Regions from separate parts of the Klebsiella electrica genome, predicted to be linked through region 1. Evidence: predicted binding sites of a transcription regulator. Region 1 holds the regulator's gene; the other holds the start of a gene.
What was found. The regulator PurR, encoded in region 1, represses purine synthesis genes. The targets are predictions, from matches to a motif close to CANGCAAACGTTTGCNTG.
Positions count from the first base shown of each region.

Region 2: a site for PurR is predicted at 3,320-3,337, ahead of Electrica_RS23525 (NCS2 family permease). Genes of this name have one in related genera too.

Region 1 covers NZ_CP041247.1:2,316,533-2,328,659, reverse strand. Annotated here, with positions in the region: gene Electrica_RS11060 (C40 family peptidase) at 1-560, shown strand, start outside; gene sodB (superoxide dismutase [Fe]) at 978-1,559, shown strand; gene Electrica_RS11045 (MFS transporter) at 1,602-2,765, opposite strand; gene cydH (cytochrome bd-I oxidase subunit CydH) at 2,929-3,018, opposite strand; gene purR (HTH-type transcriptional repressor PurR) at 3,314-4,339, shown strand; gene punR (DNA-binding transcriptional activator PunR) at 4,358-5,269, opposite strand; gene punC (purine nucleoside transporter PunC) at 5,379-6,563, shown strand; gene cfa (cyclopropane fatty acyl phospholipid synthase) at 6,859-8,007, shown strand; gene Electrica_RS11015 (riboflavin synthase subunit alpha) at 8,072-8,707, opposite strand; gene mdtK (MdtK family multidrug efflux MATE transporter) at 8,937-10,310, shown strand; gene Electrica_RS11005 (LysR family transcriptional regulator) at 10,350-11,243, opposite strand; gene Electrica_RS11000 (NADPH-dependent F420 reductase) at 11,351-11,980, shown strand.
Region 2 covers NZ_CP041247.1:4,916,602-4,922,981, reverse strand. Annotated here, with positions in the region: gene Electrica_RS23550 (EAL domain-containing protein) at 236-1,819, shown strand; gene soxS (superoxide response transcriptional regulator SoxS) at 1,824-2,153, opposite strand; gene soxR (redox-sensitive transcriptional activator SoxR) at 2,239-2,700, shown strand; gene Electrica_RS23525 (NCS2 family permease) at 3,449-4,798, shown strand; gene Electrica_RS23515 (Na+/H+ antiporter) at 5,072-6,380, shown strand, end outside.

The DNA.
Region 1 (12,127 bases):
AGTGTGCCAAATCGATCGCGCCTGGTGCCGAGCCGGCTCCGGTTATGGCCAGCGTGCAGAGCAAATGCGTCGTGCGTAAAGGCTACAAAAAACGCTGTAAAACAGTCGCGGAAGAACCGCCTCTGACGCTGGCGGATGCACATAAAGTCCGCGTACAGAAAGCGCAAACCACCGCCATGTCGAAGTTAATGGACCAGATTGGCAAACCGTATCGCTGGGGCGGAACCTCGCCACGTACCGGTTTCGACTGCAGTGGGCTGGTGTACTACGCCTATAAGGATCTGGTAAAAATCCGCATTCCGCGCACCGCTAATGAGATGTATCACCTGCGCGATGCCCGTCCGGTCGACCGCGGCGAGTTGCAAAGCGGCGATCTGGTCTTCTTCCGCACCCGTGGGCGCGGCACTGCCGATCACGTCGGCGTTTACGTCGGCAACGGCAAGTTTATTCAGTCGCCGCGTACCGGCCGCGATATCCAGATAACCTCATTAAGCGAGGATTACTGGATTCGCCACTATGTCGGCGCGCGCCGCGTAATGACCCCCAAAACCATTCGCTGAACCTCACCTGCCGCGCCTGCGGCAGGTCAACTGTTCTCGCTATAACGCCAGGCTCATCTCATGCCAGGACATGCCGCCATGATCCGAGGCCGAAGGCCGCTCGTAGCGGATTAGACACCACAGACCTCTGCAAAATGGATTTTTCAGTCATCACTTTATCTTTTAGCAGCAACAGCATTCAACCGGCTCTGCGGCAAGGGGATCTCCTGCCGTCCGGCTAAGGCTTAACCGGCTGCGGTTGTTAAATATACCCTTTATCATTGCAAGGCTTTTAACTCCCTTCTGCAAGTGTTAGCATTCTGATCACAATAAAAACCTGTCGCACTCGCCGCGGCGAGGGACAGTACATGCTGTTCTGGATGGTAAAACATCCTTTGAATGTGAGCTAAAAAACAAGAAGTTATAAGGAGAGTAACAATGTCGTTTGAATTACCTGCATTACCGTATGCAAAAGACGCCCTGGCGCCGCACATTTCCGCAGAAACCCTGGAATACCACTACGGTAAACATCACCAGGCCTATGTCACCAACCTCAACAACCTGATCAAAGGCACCGCGTTTGAAGGTCAATCTTTAGAAGCGATCGTCCGCTCTTCTGAAGGCGGCATCTTTAACAATGCGGCCCAGGTCTGGAACCATACTTTCTACTGGAACTGCCTCGCACCGAATGCGGGCGGCGAACCGGAAGGTGAGCTGGCAGCCGCTATCAATCAATCCTTCGGCAACTTTGCAGAGTTCAAAGCGAAGTTTACCGACGCGGCGGCGAAGAACTTTGGTGCCGGCTGGACATGGCTGGTTAAAAACAGCGATGGCAGCCTGAGCATTGTCTCCACCAGCAACGCTGGCACGCCGCTGACCGGCGATGCCAAACCGCTGCTGACCGTGGATGTCTGGGAACATGCCTATTACATCGACTACCGTAACGCCCGTCCTGACTACCTGGCGCACTTCTGGGCGCTGGTAAACTGGAAGTTTGTCGCGGCCAATCTGGCGGCCTAAAACGCGAACGCAGAAGGGGCAACCCTTCTGCGAATACATCGGCTATCCGACCAACGCCTCTTCCGGCTGCGAACGCCCGCCGAACAGCACCAGCAGCAGCGCCCCCCCGGCAATTATCGCCCCCATCACCGGCACAAAAGCATAGCCCAGTCCGCCGGAAATCACCGCGCCGCCGGCTGCCGCGCCCAGCGCATTGCCGAGATTAAACGCCCCGATATTGACTGACGAAGAGAGCCCCGGCGCTTCATGGGCCACGCGCATCACCCGCATTTGCAGCGGCGGAACCACGGCGAAGGTCGCCGCCCCCCAGACCACCATACTGATAGCGGCCCCCAGCTGCGTCTGCGCCAGCAGCGGAATTGCCAGCATGATAACCATCAGCAGCAGCAGAAAACCCTTCAGCGTCCCGGAGACGGAGCGGTCGGCGAACTTACCGCCCAGGTAGTTACCCAGCGAAAAGCCGACGCCAATCAACACCAGCATGACGGTGACGAACAGCGGCGAGGCGTGCGTAACGGTGTGCAGCACCGGCGCAATATAGGTATAGAGGGTGAACATGGCGCCTGCCCCCAGCACGGTGGTCAGCAGCGCGGAGAGCACCTGCGGACGGACCAACACGGAGAGCTCCTGTTTAACGTTCGGGCGCTCGCCAGCGCTGCCTTTGGGCAACGAAAACCACAGGCTAACCATCGCCACCAGCCCCAGACCTGCCGTCGCGAGGAACGACATCCGCCAGCCGATCGTTTCGCCCAGCCATGTCGCCGCCGGAACGCCGCCAATATTCGCGATGGTCAACCCCATGAACATGGTCGCCACCGCGCTGGCCTGTTTGTGTTTGGGCACCACGCTCGCCGCCACCACCGAACCGAGGCCGAAGAAAGCCCCGTGGTTAAGGCTGGTGATAATGCGCGAAATCAGCAGCGTGGTGTAATCCGGCGCCATTGAGGAGAGGACGTTACCCAGCGTGAAGATCGCCATCAGAAAAATCAGCGCATTTCTGCGCGCGCGATGAGAGAGCAGCAAAGTCATCAGCGGCGCCCCGACCATCACGCCGATCGCATAAGCGCTGATCAGCATTCCCGCCGCCGGAATTGACACGTCGACGCCTTTGGCAATCACCGGCAGCAGCCCCATCGGGGAAAACTCCGTGGTACCAATACCAAACGCGCCTATCGCCAGCGCTAATAAGGGGAAGTTGATTTTCATGCAATGACTCCAGCAGACCGTCATCGGCGACGGTATCTCATTAGAAGTCAAAAGCATGACATCAATCACAAAAAAACAAAAGTAAACGAAATGGCAAAAGATTTTTGCGAAATTGGTAATAATGGCGGGATGTCGGGGGAAAGAGACCTCTCCCCCGGATAAATCAGTGCAGTACCGCTGTCAGGCCAGCGGCCACGATAAGACCCAGGACAATAATCGTTGTCGTCAGCGAAAACTTTAAATCTGTATCCATCAATTTTTCCCCCTGTTATCCCCACATGAAAAGTGAGCTTGCTCATTTTTGCACACTATCGCGCAAAAATCTTCCATGTTTTAGGGCGATGCACATTTTTGCTCTTCCCCTTTGCCGCAAGATCGGACAAAATCCCACGCTAATTTGAAAGCGTATCGGCCATTGACCCCTTCCTGTCGTTCTGTGTCGTTTTCCCGACGTGATGCAATGATGAAAATTGTCTTCAGGGTGTGTACAGGCAAACGTTTACGTATCGATAATCAGACGATCAGGTCAAGGTCTGGAGTGAGAAGTAATGGCAACAATTAAAGATGTAGCGAAGCGCGCAAACGTTTCCACTACAACAGTATCACATGTAATTAACAAAACCCGTTTCGTGGCGGAAGAGACCCGCAACGCCGTGTGGGCGGCGATCAAAGAACTGCACTATTCTCCAAGTGCCGTTGCTCGCAGCCTGAAGGTTAATCACACCAAATCGATCGGCCTGCTGGCCACCAGCAGCGAAGCGGCCTATTTCGCTGAGATTATTGAAGCCGTAGAAAAGAGCTGTTTCCAGAAAGGCTATACCCTGATTCTCGGCAATGCGTGGAACGATCCGGAAAAACAGCAGGCCTATCTGTCGATGATGGCGCAAAAGCGCGTCGACGGCATGCTGGTTATGTGTTCTGAATATCCGGAATCGGTGCTCAGTATGCTGGAAGAGTACCGCCATATTCCGATGGTGGTAATGGACTGGGGTGAATCCAAAGCCGACTTCACCGATTCGGTGATCGATAACGCCTTCGAAGGCGGCTACATGGCTGGTCGCTACCTGATCGAACGCGGCCACCGTGAAATCGGCGTGATCCCGGGTCCACTGGAGCGTAACACCGGCGCCGGGCGCCTGGCGGGCTTTATGAAAGCCATGGAAGAAGCGCAGATCGCCGTTCCGGAAAACTGGATTGTTCAGGGCGACTTCGAGCCTGAATCCGGCTACCGCGCGATGCAGCAGATCCTCAGCCAGCAGCATCGCCCGACGGCAGTCTTCTGCGGCGGCGACATCATGGCGATGGGCGCCATCTGTGCTGCGGATGAGATGGGTCTGCGCGTGCCGCAGGACATTTCGCTGATCGGTTATGATAACGTGCGTAACGCCCGCTATTTCAGCCCGGCGCTGACCACCATCCATCAGCCGAAAGACTCGCTGGGGGAAGCGGCCTTCAATATGCTGATGGATCGGATCGTCAATAAGCGTGAAGAATCTCAGTCGATTGAGGTTCACCCGCGACTGGTAGAGCGCCGCTCTGTCGTCGACGGCCCGTTCGTCGACTACCGTCGCTAATCGCCCGTGCGGCGCCGGCTACTCCGGCGCCCGCAGCCACTCCCGGTTTAACGTTTCACTGTCCCCCAGATAATCCAGCAGCCATGAGAGGGCCGGCGAGGCGTCGCTCTGCTGCCATGTCAGGCAGCATGCGGCATCCGGAAACGGGTTTTCCAGCGCCAGCGCGGTCCATTCGCCGCGGTCAATCCAGGGGCGGGCGAAATGGCTCGGCACCATGCCAACGCACAATCCCGCCGACAGGCAGGTCGCCGATGACTCCCAGTCCGGCACCACCACCCTTTTCTGGTTATCCAGTAGCCAGGTCGTGCGTTTCGGTAACGAGCGGGAGGTATCCTCCCGGACCAGCGACGGCCAGTTGCGCAACACATCATCGCTGAGTGGGCCGGTCATCTGCGCCAGCGGATGATGGCTCGCCACCACGCAATCCCAGCTCAGCATCCCCATATCGCGAAAAGCGTAGCGCCCCCCCACCGGAATAGAACGGGTGGCCCCGATAGCTAGCTCCACGCGCCCGTCGGCCAGCGCGTCCCAGACGCCGTTGAAGACCTCCTGAAAAACAATCAGCTCGACATCCGGAAAGTGACGATAAAAATCGACAATCATCTGCCGCATACGGGCCGGTTTAACGATGTCATCCACGGCTATCGACAGCTGACCGCGCCAGCCGTTGGCTATCTGCTGGCACTGCTGGCGGGTGATCTGCATTTTTTTGATAACAGAACGTCCCTCCTGTAAAAACCAAAGCCCGGCGGGGGTCAATTCGACATCGCGATGGCGGCGTTCAAAAAGCGGTACCGCCAGCCACTCTTCCAGCTGACGGACGGTATAACTGACCGCCGAAGGTACGCGGTGCAACTCCTGCGCCGCTGCGCTGAAGCTGCCGTTGCGGGCGACAGCATCAACAACTTCGAGTGAGTATTCGGACCACATATTCTGCCTGCAAAAATTTTGAATGCATGTAGAAAATATTAGCGTTTCACAAGCCAGAATGCACTCCCTACACTCTGCGGCATCCTATCTGTATCTATAAGAGAATGTTATGCAACAACCGGGGAAAGGATTTTTAGTGTGGCTGGCGGGACTCAGCGTGCTGGGTTTCCTGGCCACCGACATGTATCTGCCGGCCTTTTCGGCTATCCAGCAGGATCTCAATACCTCTGCGGCGTCAGTCAGCGCCAGCCTGAGTCTGTTCCTCGCCGGCTTCGCCATTGGGCAGCTGTTCTGGGGCCCGCTCTCGGACCGCTACGGACGTAAACCGATTCTGCTGACCGGGCTGGCTATCTTCGCTATCGGCTGTCTGGGAATGCTGTGGGTACGCGATGCCACCCTGATGCTGGCGCTGCGCTTTATCCAGGCTCTCGGCGTCTGCGCGGCGGCGGTGACCTGGCAGGCGATGGTCACGGACTATTATCCCGCCCAGCGCACTAACCGTATTTTCGCCACCATCATGCCGCTGGTGGGGTTATCGCCGGCTCTGGCGCCGTTGCTCGGCAGCTGGCTGCTCGCCCATCTCGAATGGCAGACCATTTTTGCCACTCTTTTTGCCATCGCCCTGCTGCTGATGGTCCCCGCCCTGCGCCTGAAGCCGGTCGCCAGGCCGCAGGGTGACGCCCGCGAAAAACTGACCTTTATGACGCTGCTGCGCTCACGCGAATACAGCGGCAACGTGCTGATTTACGCCGCCTGCTCCGCCAGCTTTTTTGCCTGGTTGACCGGGTCGCCGTTTATTCTCCATGAGATGGGCTACGGTCCGACCGCTATCGGTCTTAGCTATGTCCCGCAGACTATCGCCTTTTTAGTCGGTGGCTATGGATGCCGCGCGGCGCTGCAGAAATGGCAGGGCCAACAGCTGCTGCCCTGGCTACTGGTGATTTTCGCCGTCAGCGTGGCCGCAACCTGGATGGTGGGCCTGGCTGCGGACGCCTCAATTATTGTGGTGATGATTCCCTTCTGCGTGATGGCGATTGTCAATGGCGGGATTTACCCGATAGTTGTCGCCCAGGCGCTGAAGCCGTTCCCCCAGGCGACAGGTCGTGCCGCCGCGTTGCAGAACACGCTGCAGCTCGGCCTGTGCTTCATGACCAGCCTGCTGGTCTCGGCGCTGATTGCCACGCCGCTGCTGACCACCACCAGCGTGATGCTGGTTTCTATCGTGCTGGCCGGGCTGGGCTATTTTATGCAGCGTCAGAGCGTGTGCCTGACCACGGAGTCATCGCATGCATAAATGCGTTTCAGTGATGTTACAGGTCAGTAATTAGCCTGCTAATATATTTTTATTGAAAGCCTGATCTCAGCGGCCTATACTGGTGCGGCTTCACATAAATAAAAAAATTTTTAAGATTAACGGGAGCAGGATGCATCCCGTTTCACCATGGAAGGCCTTTCGGCAAGGGTTTTCGCCCTTCCTCTGTTCTACGTCGGATAGCAGCTTCACGGATATTCCGTGAGATTTCTCACAAAGCCAAAAAAGCGTCTACGCTGTTTTAAGGTTCTGATCACTTGGGCGTGATGGAGAAGCTATGAGTTCATCGTGTATAGAAGAAGTAAGCGTACCAAACGACGACTGGTACCGAATTGCAACCGAATTACTCGGTCGCGCGGGCATTGAAGTCAATGGCCCCTCCCCCTCCGATCTGCAGATTAACAATCCGCTCTTTTTTAAACGTGTTTTGCAGGAAGGGTCACTGGGGTTAGGTGAAAGTTATATGGACGGCTGGTGGGATTGCGAACGGCTGGATCTATTCTTCCATAAAGTACTGCGCGCCGGGCTGGAAAATCAGCTCCCGCATCATCTCAAAGATACGTTGCGCGTCGCGGGCGCTCGCCTGTTTAATCTACAAAGTAAAAAGCGCGCCTGGATTGTCGGGAAAGAACATTACGACCTCGGCAACGATCTTTTCAGCCGTATGCTCGACCCCTATATGCAATATTCCTGCGCGTACTGGAAAGAGGCGCAATCGCTGGAAGAGGCGCAGGTAGCTAAATTAGATCTTATTTGCCGCAAGCTGCAGCTGGAACCGGGGATGCGGGTGCTGGATATTGGCTGCGGCTGGGGTGGGCTGGCTTACTACATGGCCAAAAATTATCACGTCAGCGTGGTCGGGGTGACCATTTCCGCCGAGCAGCAAAAAATGGCCCAGCAGCGATGCGAAGGGTTGGATGTCACCATTTTGCTGCAGGACTATCGCGATCTGCATGACCACTTTGATCGCATTGTTTCCGTCGGGATGTTTGAACACGTGGGACCTAAAAATTACGCCACCTATTTTGACGTGGTAGATCGTAATTTGAAACCTGACGGTCGTTTCTTACTGCACACCATTGGCTCCAAAAAAACGGACCACAGCGTCGATCCGTGGATCAATAAATATATTTTCCCCAACGGTTGCCTGCCTTCGGTTCGTCATATCGCGCAAGCCAGCGAATCCCATTTTGTGATGGAAGACTGGCACAATATCGGTGCCGATTACGATACCACGTTAATGGCCTGGTACGAGCGCTTCCTGGCCAGCTGGCCCGAGATCGCCGATAACTATTCGGAACGTTTTAAACGGATGTTTAGCTATTATCTCAACGCCTGCGCGGGAGCATTTCGCGCACGCGATATTCAGCTCTGGCAGGTCGTCTTTTCTCGCGGTGTTGAAAACGGCCTTCGCGTTGCCCGCTAAAACTATCCCCCGTTAACACGGGGGATGCCTTTTCTTTCATTCTTCATCCGGCAGCGGCGCCCAATCATTCATCGCTCAGGCGCTGGGCTGCTTCTTTCGCCGCCAGCACGCGTTCCACGGTATCGACGACCGCCTGGGTTTGCGGGTCGATCTCGATATTCACCCGGTCGCCGAGTTTTTTGACGCCAAGCGTGGTGCGCTGCAGGGTTTCCGGGATCAAATGCACGCAAAAACGCGTCGGCGTCACTTCACCGACCGTCAGGCTGATCCCGTCGACGCCGATAAATCCTTTATAGAGGATATATTTCATTAGCGTCGGGTCCTGAACTTTAAACCAGATCTGGCGGTTATTTTCCGAGGTCAGGATCTTGACGATTTCCGCCGTGGTCATAATGTGACCGGACATCAGATGGCCACCGATCTCATCGCTGAATTTCGCCGCTCGTTCCACGTTGACCACGTCCCCCACCTCTACAGCGCCGAGGTTGGTAATACGTAGCGTCTCTTTCATCAGGTCGAAACTGATGCGCGGACCGTCAATTTCGGTGACCGTCAGGCAGCAACCGTTGTGCGCCACCGATGCCCCGGTCTCGATGCCGGCGAGCATATGCTCAGGCAATTCCACCACATGGGTGCGAAAATTGGGTTTTTCATCGATGGACACCACTTTAGCGGTCCCCTGCACAATGCCAGTAAACATGCTTTACTCCTGTAGACTTTCGTGACGGTATCATTACCGTTATACCTGTCGGGAACAATACCAGTTGGCAAAACAGGTTGCCAGCGCGCATCGTGCCCTACCATTTTTTCACTGGCTTAATGGCGCATCCTCGCTACAATAGACTGGAAATCCCTTCAGCTCTTTCTTCTTGCTGCCATTTACGGCGGCTTTTTTAGTCTCAAAATAACAACAATATAAAGGTGTTCACGTGCAGAAGTATTTTATTGAAGCGCGTCAGTTATTAGCACTGGCTATCCCGGTGATCCTCGCACAGGTCGCCCAGACCTCCATGGGCTTTGTCGATACCGTCATGGCGGGCGGCTATAGCGCCACCGACATGGCGGCCGTCGCGATTGGCACCTCGATCTGGCTCCCCGCCATTCTCTTTGGCCATGGTCTGCTGCTGGCGCTGACGCCGGTTATCGCGCAGCTAAACGGCTCCGGTCGCCGCGACCGCATTGCCCACCAGGTTCGTCAGGGGTTCTGGCTGGCGGGATTGGTGTCGCTGCTGGTCATGGTGGTCCTGTGGAACGCCGGGTACATCATCAGCTCGATGCACAATATTGACCCGGCCCTTGCCGAAAAAGCGGTGGGCTACCTGCGTGCGCTGCTGTGGGGCACTCCCGGCTATCTCTTCTTCCAGGTCGCACGTAACCAGTGTGAAGGCCTTGCGAAAACTAAACCGGGGATGGTGATAGGATTTATCGGCCTGCTGGTCAATATTCCCGTGAACTATATCTTTATCTACGGCCATTTTGGCATGCCCGAACTGGGCGGCATCGGCTGCGGCGTGGCGACAGCATCCGTTTACTGGGTGATGTTCTTTTGCATGATCTCCTGGGTACGCCGCGCCCGTTCTATGCGCGATATCCGTAGCGATGAAAGCTTCAGCGGCCCGGACTTCGGCGTGCTTAAACGCCTGGCGCAGCTCGGGCTGCCGATTGCGCTGGCGCTGTTTTTCGAAGTCACCCTGTTTGCGGTCGTTGCGCTGCTGGTTTCCCCGTTAGGGATTGTGGACGTCGCGGGCCATCAGATAGCCCTGAACTTCAGCTCGCTGATGTTCGTTTTACCTCTCTCGCTAGCGGCAGCGGTGACCATCCGCGTCGGCTTCCGTCTTGGACAGGGTTCGACCCTCGATGCGCAGGTGTCTGCCAGAACCGGGGTCGGCGTTGGCGTCTGCATGGCCGTCGTCACGGCGATTTTCACTATTCTGATGCGTAAGCAGATTGCGCTACTGTATAACGACAGTCCGGAAGTGGTCCTGCTGGCTTCCCAGCTGATGCTGCTGGCCGCGATTTATCAGATTTCTGACTCCGTACAGGTCATTGGTAGCGGGATTTTGCGCGGATATAAAGACACGCGGTCGATCTTCTTTATCACGTTTACCGCGTACTGGGTGCTGGGGCTGCCGAGCGGCTACCTGTTGGCCTTAACGGATACGCTGGTTCCGCGTATGGGGCCTGCGGGTTTCTGGTGCGGATTTATTATCGGGCTCACCTCGGCGGCAGTGATGATGATGCTGCGGATGCGTTTCCTGCAGCGTCAACCGTCCAGCGTAATTTTGCAACGCGCGGCGCGCTAATGCCCAGCGGCACCCTGCACACGGGGTGCCCGAACGGATTCAGCGCGGGCCCAGTGCGGCTCTTAATGCGTCGACAAAACATTTAATTTTCGTCGTTCGCCGCCGTCCGGTCGGCACCAGAACATGCATGGGCCGCGCAGGTCCTGAGTATCCGGCTAAAACCTGCACCAGACTCCCCCGCGCCACTTCGGTTTTCAACACCTCTTCCGGCCCCAGGGTAATACCGTGCCCCGCAATGGCGGCATTCATCAGCGCCTTCCAGTCATTTGCGCGCAAGCGCCCGGAGGGTTTAACCTCGAACATGGTCCCCTCTTTCTCAAATTGCCACCGGCAGGCGCTCCCTGCCGACCAGTGACCATAGACCAGACACGCATGCTGTTGAAGATCGGTCGGCGTCTGCGGCTCGCCGTGACGCAAAATATAGTCAGGTGACGCACAGGCAATCAGCCGGTATGGCAGCAGCGGCCAAGCGACCATCGAACTGTCGGCCAGCTCGCCGATACGCACGATCACCTCAAACTCCTCTTCAATCGGGTCGACAATGCGGTCGCTCAGCGTCAGCTCGACCTGGACGTCAGGGTAGCGGGCAAGATAGTCGGTAATAAAGGCCGCGAGCGCATGCGAACCAAACGTGACCGGCGCATTCACCCGGATAATGCCTGATGGGGTCGCTTTCATTTCCTGCGCCACCGCGTCCGCTTCCGCTATTTCAGCCAGTACCACGCGGCAACGTTCATAGTAGCCACGCCCGATATCGGTGAGCGTCTGTCGGCGCGTGGTGCGGGCGATTAATGAAGTGCCCAGATGCGCCTCAAGCGCGGCCACGTGTCGGGCGACCATCTGCGGCGAGAGCCGCAGTTGTGCGGCCGTGGCGGCAAACGACCCCGTCTCAGCCGCCTTTACGAAAACCCTGATACTGGTGAGCTGGTCCATGATTCACTCATTTGAGTTGTTTATCATTCCACTATCTTACGATTTATCTTCTGTACAGATGGAATTAAATTTATCGCCACACCCTGATCATTCGTAAGGAGTTGAAAATGAAGATTGGTATTATCGGTGCCGGATTCGTTGGCCGGTCTGTGGCGAAGCTGGCGCTTGCCGCCGGTCACGATGTCATGTTGAGTAACTCGCGGGGACCACAGACTCTGTTCAGCCTGGGTCCGATGATTGGTAGCCAGGTCGGCAGCGCAAATGACGCTGCCGAATTTGGCGAGGTGGTGGTCATTGCCGTGCCGCTCAGTGCCATCCACTCACTGCCGGTCGCCGCAATTAAAGATAAACATGTCATTGATGCAGTGAATTATTATCCCGAACGTGACGGCCCGGTTGAGGCGCTGGAGTCAGGAGATATCACTACCAGCGAATTACTCGCTCAAATCCTGCCTGCCGCCACCGTCACCAAAGCGTTTAACGCGATTCCTATGACCCAACTGGAAAGCGATGGACTGCCCGCAGGCGCGGAAAATCGTCGGGCGCTGCCGCTGGCAGGCGATAGTGAAGAAGGGAAAGCGATAGCCGCCGCGCTGTACGAGGCGTTTGGTTTTGACACCGTTGATGCCGGACCGCTGTCCGAAGGATGGCGTTTTGAACGCGGCCAGCCCGCCTATTGCGTACCAATGACCCGCCCGGCGCTGCTCACGGCGTTGTCCCGGACTCCGCGTCGCTAACCGTCCCTTCCCTCCGCCGACGCGTATTCCGTCGTCAGCGGAGCCTCCTGTTTTTCGCCCGCCACAGCCGTTGTACATTCCGTTACTTGCCGATACCAAACACTCACTGAAGCCTGGGAAAGAAATACTTATAGTGACTTCAACAGC
Region 2 (6,380 bases), 2.6 Mb from region 1:
CTGCGGCTTTGATTACTTATTCTTACAGATCGTACGGATAAACCGAATCAGAGAACGGCTCTTTCTTATAATGCGGAGAATGTTTCTTGATTCCCTGCGCAATCAGTATTATTCATCATTATTGATAATGGGGTTTTTACATCAAATGGCGGGTTACTGAAAATAGTCTCTGTTGTATAACAACGAGTGTGATCTTTTACCGTGATAAGGTATGTCGCATGGATAAAAAACGGAAATGAATCGTCGCACACTGCGTAACGCGTTGAGAATACTGGGAATGACGCTGGTGGTTCTGCTCCCCATTGTGCTGGCGCTGTGGTTTGCGCAAATCAGAGCAAAAGCAGAAACCTCCGACCGGCTGCATGCATTTTCACAGCTGGCGCTGCAGAAAACGGAAATGGTGGTTGATGAGGCCGATTGCGCGCGCGAAAAAGCCTTGCAGTTTAAAGGGACAATATGCTCTCCCGGACATCAGCAATATATGTTGTCTATTGTTCGCAGCCTGCTTTATATCGATGATTTAATTTATGCCGACGGTACGCGTTTGTTTTGCTCAACTGCGGTCCGCACCGATAGCGCATGGCGTATTCCTGCGGCGAATTATACAAAAAAGCCGGACATCGCTATCTACTACTATCGCGACACGCCTTTCTATCCCGGCTTTGCGATGAACTATATGCAGCGCGGGCACTACATTGCGGTGATTAATCCGCTCTCCTACAGTTCGTTAATATCGAGCGATAAAGATTTATCCTACGGCTTGTACGATACAAAAACCTATCAGTTTTTCTCCACCAGTAAAAATGCCGACGCTCCGGCACTGCATGGCCTGATTCGTCAGGAAGATGCCTTTTTCCGGCAGGGTAACCGGGTGTACACCGTGGCCCATTCCGCCATTCGCCCGATCGCCGTGATTATGTCTACCCCGTACGCCAGCTATTACCAGAGCTTTTATGATCAGGTGACGCTCACCCTCCCGCTGGGGGGCGTTTGCAGCATTCTGATTTTACTGGTGTGGTCGCGCAGCCGACAGCAATACCATTCGCCGCGCAATATGCTGCAGCGCGCGCTCAACCGGCGTCAGCTGTGCCTGCATTATCAGCCGATAATCGATATCGAAAATAACCTCTGCGTCGGAGCCGAAGCGCTGCTGCGCTGGCCGGGATTTGACGGACCGGTGATGACCCCGGCGGAGTTTATTCCGCTGGCGGAAAATGAAGGGATGATTGCGCAGGTCACCGATTACGTGGTGGATGAGTTGTTCTCCGGGCTTGGCGAATTTTTGGCCGCACATCCACATCTGTATATTGCGATTAACCTGTCGGCCACCGATTTCCACTCTTCGCGGCTTATTAGCCAAATCACTGAAAAGGCGCGGAATTACGCGGTGAATAGCCATCAAATTAAAATTGAAGTCACCGAGCGCGGATTTATTGACGTACAGAAAATTATGCCGGTCATCCAGGCATTCCGCGAAGCCGGGTATGAAATTGCCATCGATGACTTCGGTACCGGCTATTCTAATCTGCAGAATCTCCACTCGCTTAATGTAGACATTCTGAAGATCGATAAATCGTTTATCGACACGCTCACCACCAACAGTGCCAGCTACACGATCGCCGAGCATATTATTGAAATGGCTCACAGCCTGCGCTTAAAGACCATTGCCGAAGGCGTCGAAACCGCGGATCAGGTCAACTGGCTGCGAAAGCGCGGGGTCCGGTATTGTCAGGGCTGGTACTTTGCGAAAGCGATGCCGCCGCAGGAGTTCAGGCAGTGGCTGGCCAACGCGCCTGGGCTGCTCAGCCCTTGTATGTGAACGCTCAGGCGGAAATTTGATGGCGATAATCGCTGGGGGTACGATCGAACTCCCGGCGAAATACCCGTGAGAACGTCTGCTGCGACACATAGCCCAGATCCATCGCAATATCAAAGATCGGCCGCTGGGTCGTGCGGAGTGCCTCCGCCGCCAGCAGCAGCCGCCGCTGGCGGATGTAATCGCCCAGCGTTTGATGCATCACGGCGCGGAACATCCGCTGGAGGTACCATTTTGAATACCCCGATTTTCTGGCGACTACATCAATGTTAAGTGGTTGATCGATATGTTCATCAATCCATTCAATAAGCGTTTGGATAATATCCTGATGGGACATAAAGCGGCCTCTCTCAATTCTCGATTCGTCGTTTTGTCTGCGGGCGAGTATAATTCCTCAAGTTAACTTGAGGTAAAGCGCTTTTATGGAAAAGAAATCCCCCCGTATGAAAATGCTGTTGACCCCCGGCGAGGTGGCAAAACGAACCGGCGTGGCCGTCTCTGCCCTGCATTTCTATGAAAGCAAAGGGTTAATCCACAGCCAGCGTAATGCCGGTAATCAGCGGCGCTATCGCCGCGATGTGCTGCGCGCGGTGGCGATCATTAAGATCGCTCAGCGAATCGGCATTCCGCTGTCGACCATTGGCGATGCGTTTGGCGTGTTGCCGGAAGGGCATAACCTCAGCGCGAAGGAGTGGAAGCAGCTCTCATCGCAGTGGCGGGAAGAGCTTGATCGGCGTATTCATACCTTGACGGCGCTGCGCGACCAGCTTGATGGCTGTATCGGCTGCGGCTGTCTGTCGCGACGCGACTGCCCGCTGCGCAACCCGGGAGATAAGCTGGGTGAAGAGGGGACCGGCGCGCGACTGCTGGAGGATGATGTATAAAACTAAAGCGCCACAACAGGGCGCTTTAGTTGTTTTCCGGTCTTTGTCTTTAACATTATCCTGATGGTTCGCAGGAGGGTTTCCCCCGACATCGGCTCCCCTCGGTATTGCGCAAGATGTTGATGGAGGTTCCGGATTGCGCCGACAATTTAATTGTGGCACAGCCCGGCGTTTTCACCCGTTTATTTTGGCGAAATTTTTCCGCTAACCACCGTCAGTTCCTGTCGTGAATTTGAACGAATAACCGGAGAACCGTCCATACTGACGGTACACCCTCCCAATCCATTGCGATCCCAGCGCGTGCGGTGGGCGTTTGAAGAACGCCAGCTGCCTTATCGTATTGTCAGCTACCCGCAGTGAGGCAGTGATTTTTGTGATGACCGCAGTGAATTGCTATCAGCGCAATACAAAAATGTTACCTGATTGCGCATGGACGATAACGTTTGCGCATCGACTGGTTATTTGATGAACGCCATAAGCAAAATTTAGCGAATTAACACAAACTTCAGTTGAAAAGGCGCGTCTAAAGGCTGGATAATCGTTTGCTTTTGTATTTTGCTCACTATTTACCCCGCTTTGGGGGGAGCAAATGCATTCTGACCACCGTATTGTATGCGCGGAGTTAAACGTTTGCTTTTTGCAGCCCCCCTGGCGCTGTGAGAGAGCACAAGGAGATCGCGTTTAACTGGCAGTGGATGGTCCACCACGCATACGGACGAACGATTAAAATTTTCAGGGGAAGTTTTCTATGTCTACGCCTTCAGCGCGTACCGGCGGTTCGTTAGACGCCTGGTTTAAAATTTCAGCTCGTGGCAGCTCCGTGCGTCAGGAGATTGTTGCCGGTTTAACCACCTTCCTGGCGATGGTGTACTCGGTCATTGTGGTCCCGGGCATGTTGGGTAAAGCCGGATTCCCTCCGGCAGCCGTGTTCGTCTCCACGTGTCTGGTCGCCGGCGTAGGCTCTCTGGTGATGGGGCTGTGGGCAAACCTGCCGCTGGCCATCGGCTGCGCTATTTCGCTGACCGCGTTCACCGCCTTCAGCCTGGTGCTGGGCCAGCACATCAGTATTCCGGTTGCGCTGGGCGCCGTGTTCCTGATGGGCGTGCTGTTCACCGTTATCTCCGCCACCGGTATTCGTAGCTGGATCCTGCGCAATTTACCGCAGGGCGTTGCGCACGGCACCGGGATAGGTATCGGCCTGTTTCTGCTGCTGATCGCCGCCAACAGCGTGGGCCTGGTGATTAAAAACCCGCTGGACGGTTTGCCGGTCGCGCTGGGTCACTTCAACAGCTTCCCGGTGATTATGTCGCTGGTGGGGCTGGCGGTGATCATTGGCCTGGAAAAAATGAAAGTGCCGGGCGGTATCCTGCTGACCATTATCGGCGTGTCGATCGTGGGGCTGATTTTTGACCCGAACGTCCATTTCTCCGGTATTTTCGCGATGCCGTCGCTGAGCGACGACAAAGGCAACTCACTGATTGGCAGCCTCGATATCATCGGCGCGCTGAACCCGGTGATTCTGCCAAGCGTGCTGGCGCTGGTGATGACGGCGGTATTTGATGCCACCGGCACCATTCGCGCCGTAGCGGGGCAGGCAAACCTGCTGGATAAAGACGGGCAGATTATCAACGGCGGTAAAGCCTTGACCACCGACTCCCTGAGCAGCGTCTTCTCCGGCGTTGTCGGGGCGGCGCCGGCGGCGGTGTATATCGAATCGGCGGCGGGGACTGCGGCGGGCGGTAAAACCGGCCTCACCGCGGTAACCGTTGGCGTGCTGTTCCTGCTGATTCTGTTCCTCTCTCCGCTCTCTTATCTGGTGCCTGCGTATGCCACGGCACCTGCGCTGATGTATGTCGGTCTGCTGATGCTGAGCAACGTGGCGAAAATCGACTTTAACGATTTCGTCGATGCGATGGCCGGGCTGATCACCGCGGTCTTTATCGTACTGACCTGTAACATCGTCACCGGCATCATGATCGGCTTTGCCACCCTGGTGATTGGCCGTCTGGTCTCCGGCGAGTGGCGTAAGCTGAACGTGGGGACCGTCATCATCGCGGCCGCGCTGGTTATCTTCTACGCCGGCGGTTGGGCCATTTAAGCTTTTCTTGCGCATCGCGGGCGGCTCAGGCCGCCCGTTTTATTTTTAAGCCACATCCTGTTTCCTTTTGCGTTAATCTGAGTAGCGTATTATCCAGAGACATGACGGCTCCGGTGTATACCCGTCATACTTCAAGTTGCATGAGCGTTGGCTGTTCTCGCTCACCCCAGTCACTTACTTCAGTAAGCTCCTGGGGATTCCCTGCGTCGCTGTCTGCCTGCAACTCGAATTATTGAGGGTATAAAATAAGAAAACCCAGCAAACAGGGAACACATGGAAATATTCTTCACCATACTCATTATGACCCTCGTGGTCTCTCTCTCCGGGGTGGTTACACGCGTACTGCCCTTTCAGGTCCCACTACCACTGATGCAAATCGCCATTGGCGCGCTACTGGCGTGGCCGACGTTTGGTTTGCACGTTGAATTCGACCCCGAGCTGTTCCTGGTCTTGTTTATCCCGCCGCTGCTTTTTGCCGATGGCTGGAAAACGCCGACCCGCGAATTTATTGAGCACGGACGAGAAATCCTCGGGCTGGCGCTGGCGCTGGTGCTGGTGACGGTGGTGGGGATTGGCTTCCTCATTTACTGGATCGTGCCGGGTATTCCGCTGATTCCCGCCTTCGCGCTGGCGGCGGTGTTGTCACCGACCGATGCCGTGGCGCTGTCAGGCATCGTGGGCGAAGGACGCATTCCGAAAAAAATTATGGGGATTTTGCAGGGCGAGGCGTTGATGAACGATGCCTCCGGCCTGGTCTCGCTGAAGTTTGCCGTCGCCGTGGCGATGGGCACGATGGTCTTTACCGTCGGCGGTGCGACGGTCGAGTTCCTCAAAGTCGCCATCGGCGGCATCCTCGCCGGGTTTGTGGTGAGCTGGCTGTATGGTCGTTCGATGCGCTTCCTCAGCCGCTGGGGCGGCGATGAGCCAGCGACGCAGATTGTGCTGCTGTTCCTGCTGCCGTTTGCCTCCTACCTGATCGCGGAACATATCGGTGTATCCGGGATCCTGGCGGCGGTGGCGGCGGGGATGACCATCACCCGTTCCGGTGTGATGCGCACCGCGCCGCTGGCCATGCGCCTGCGAGCGAACAGTACCTGGGCGATGCTGGAATTTGTCTTTAACGGCATGGTGTTCCTGCTGTTGGGCCTGCAACTGCCGGAGATTCTGTCGACATCGCTGGTGGCGGCGGAAGCAGATCCTAATGTTGAAACCTGGATGCTGTTTACCGACATTATCCTGATCTACGCCGCGCTGATGCTGGTGCGTTTTGGCTGGCTGTGGACGATGCGCAAATTAAGCCAGCGTTTCCTGAAAAAGAAACCGATGGAATTTGGTTCGTGGACCACCCGTGAGCTGCTTATCTCCTCCGTTGCCGGAGTCCGCGGGGCGATAACCCTCGCCGGTGTGCTGTCGATTCCGCTGCTGCTGCCGGACGGCAACGTCTTCCCGGCCCGCTATGAGCTGATCTTCCTGGCCGCTGGGGTGATTCTGTTCTCGCTGTTTGTCGGGGTGATTGCGCTGCCGATTTTGCTCCGCCACATTGAATCGAGCGACCACGTTCAGCAGCGGAAAGAAGAGCGGC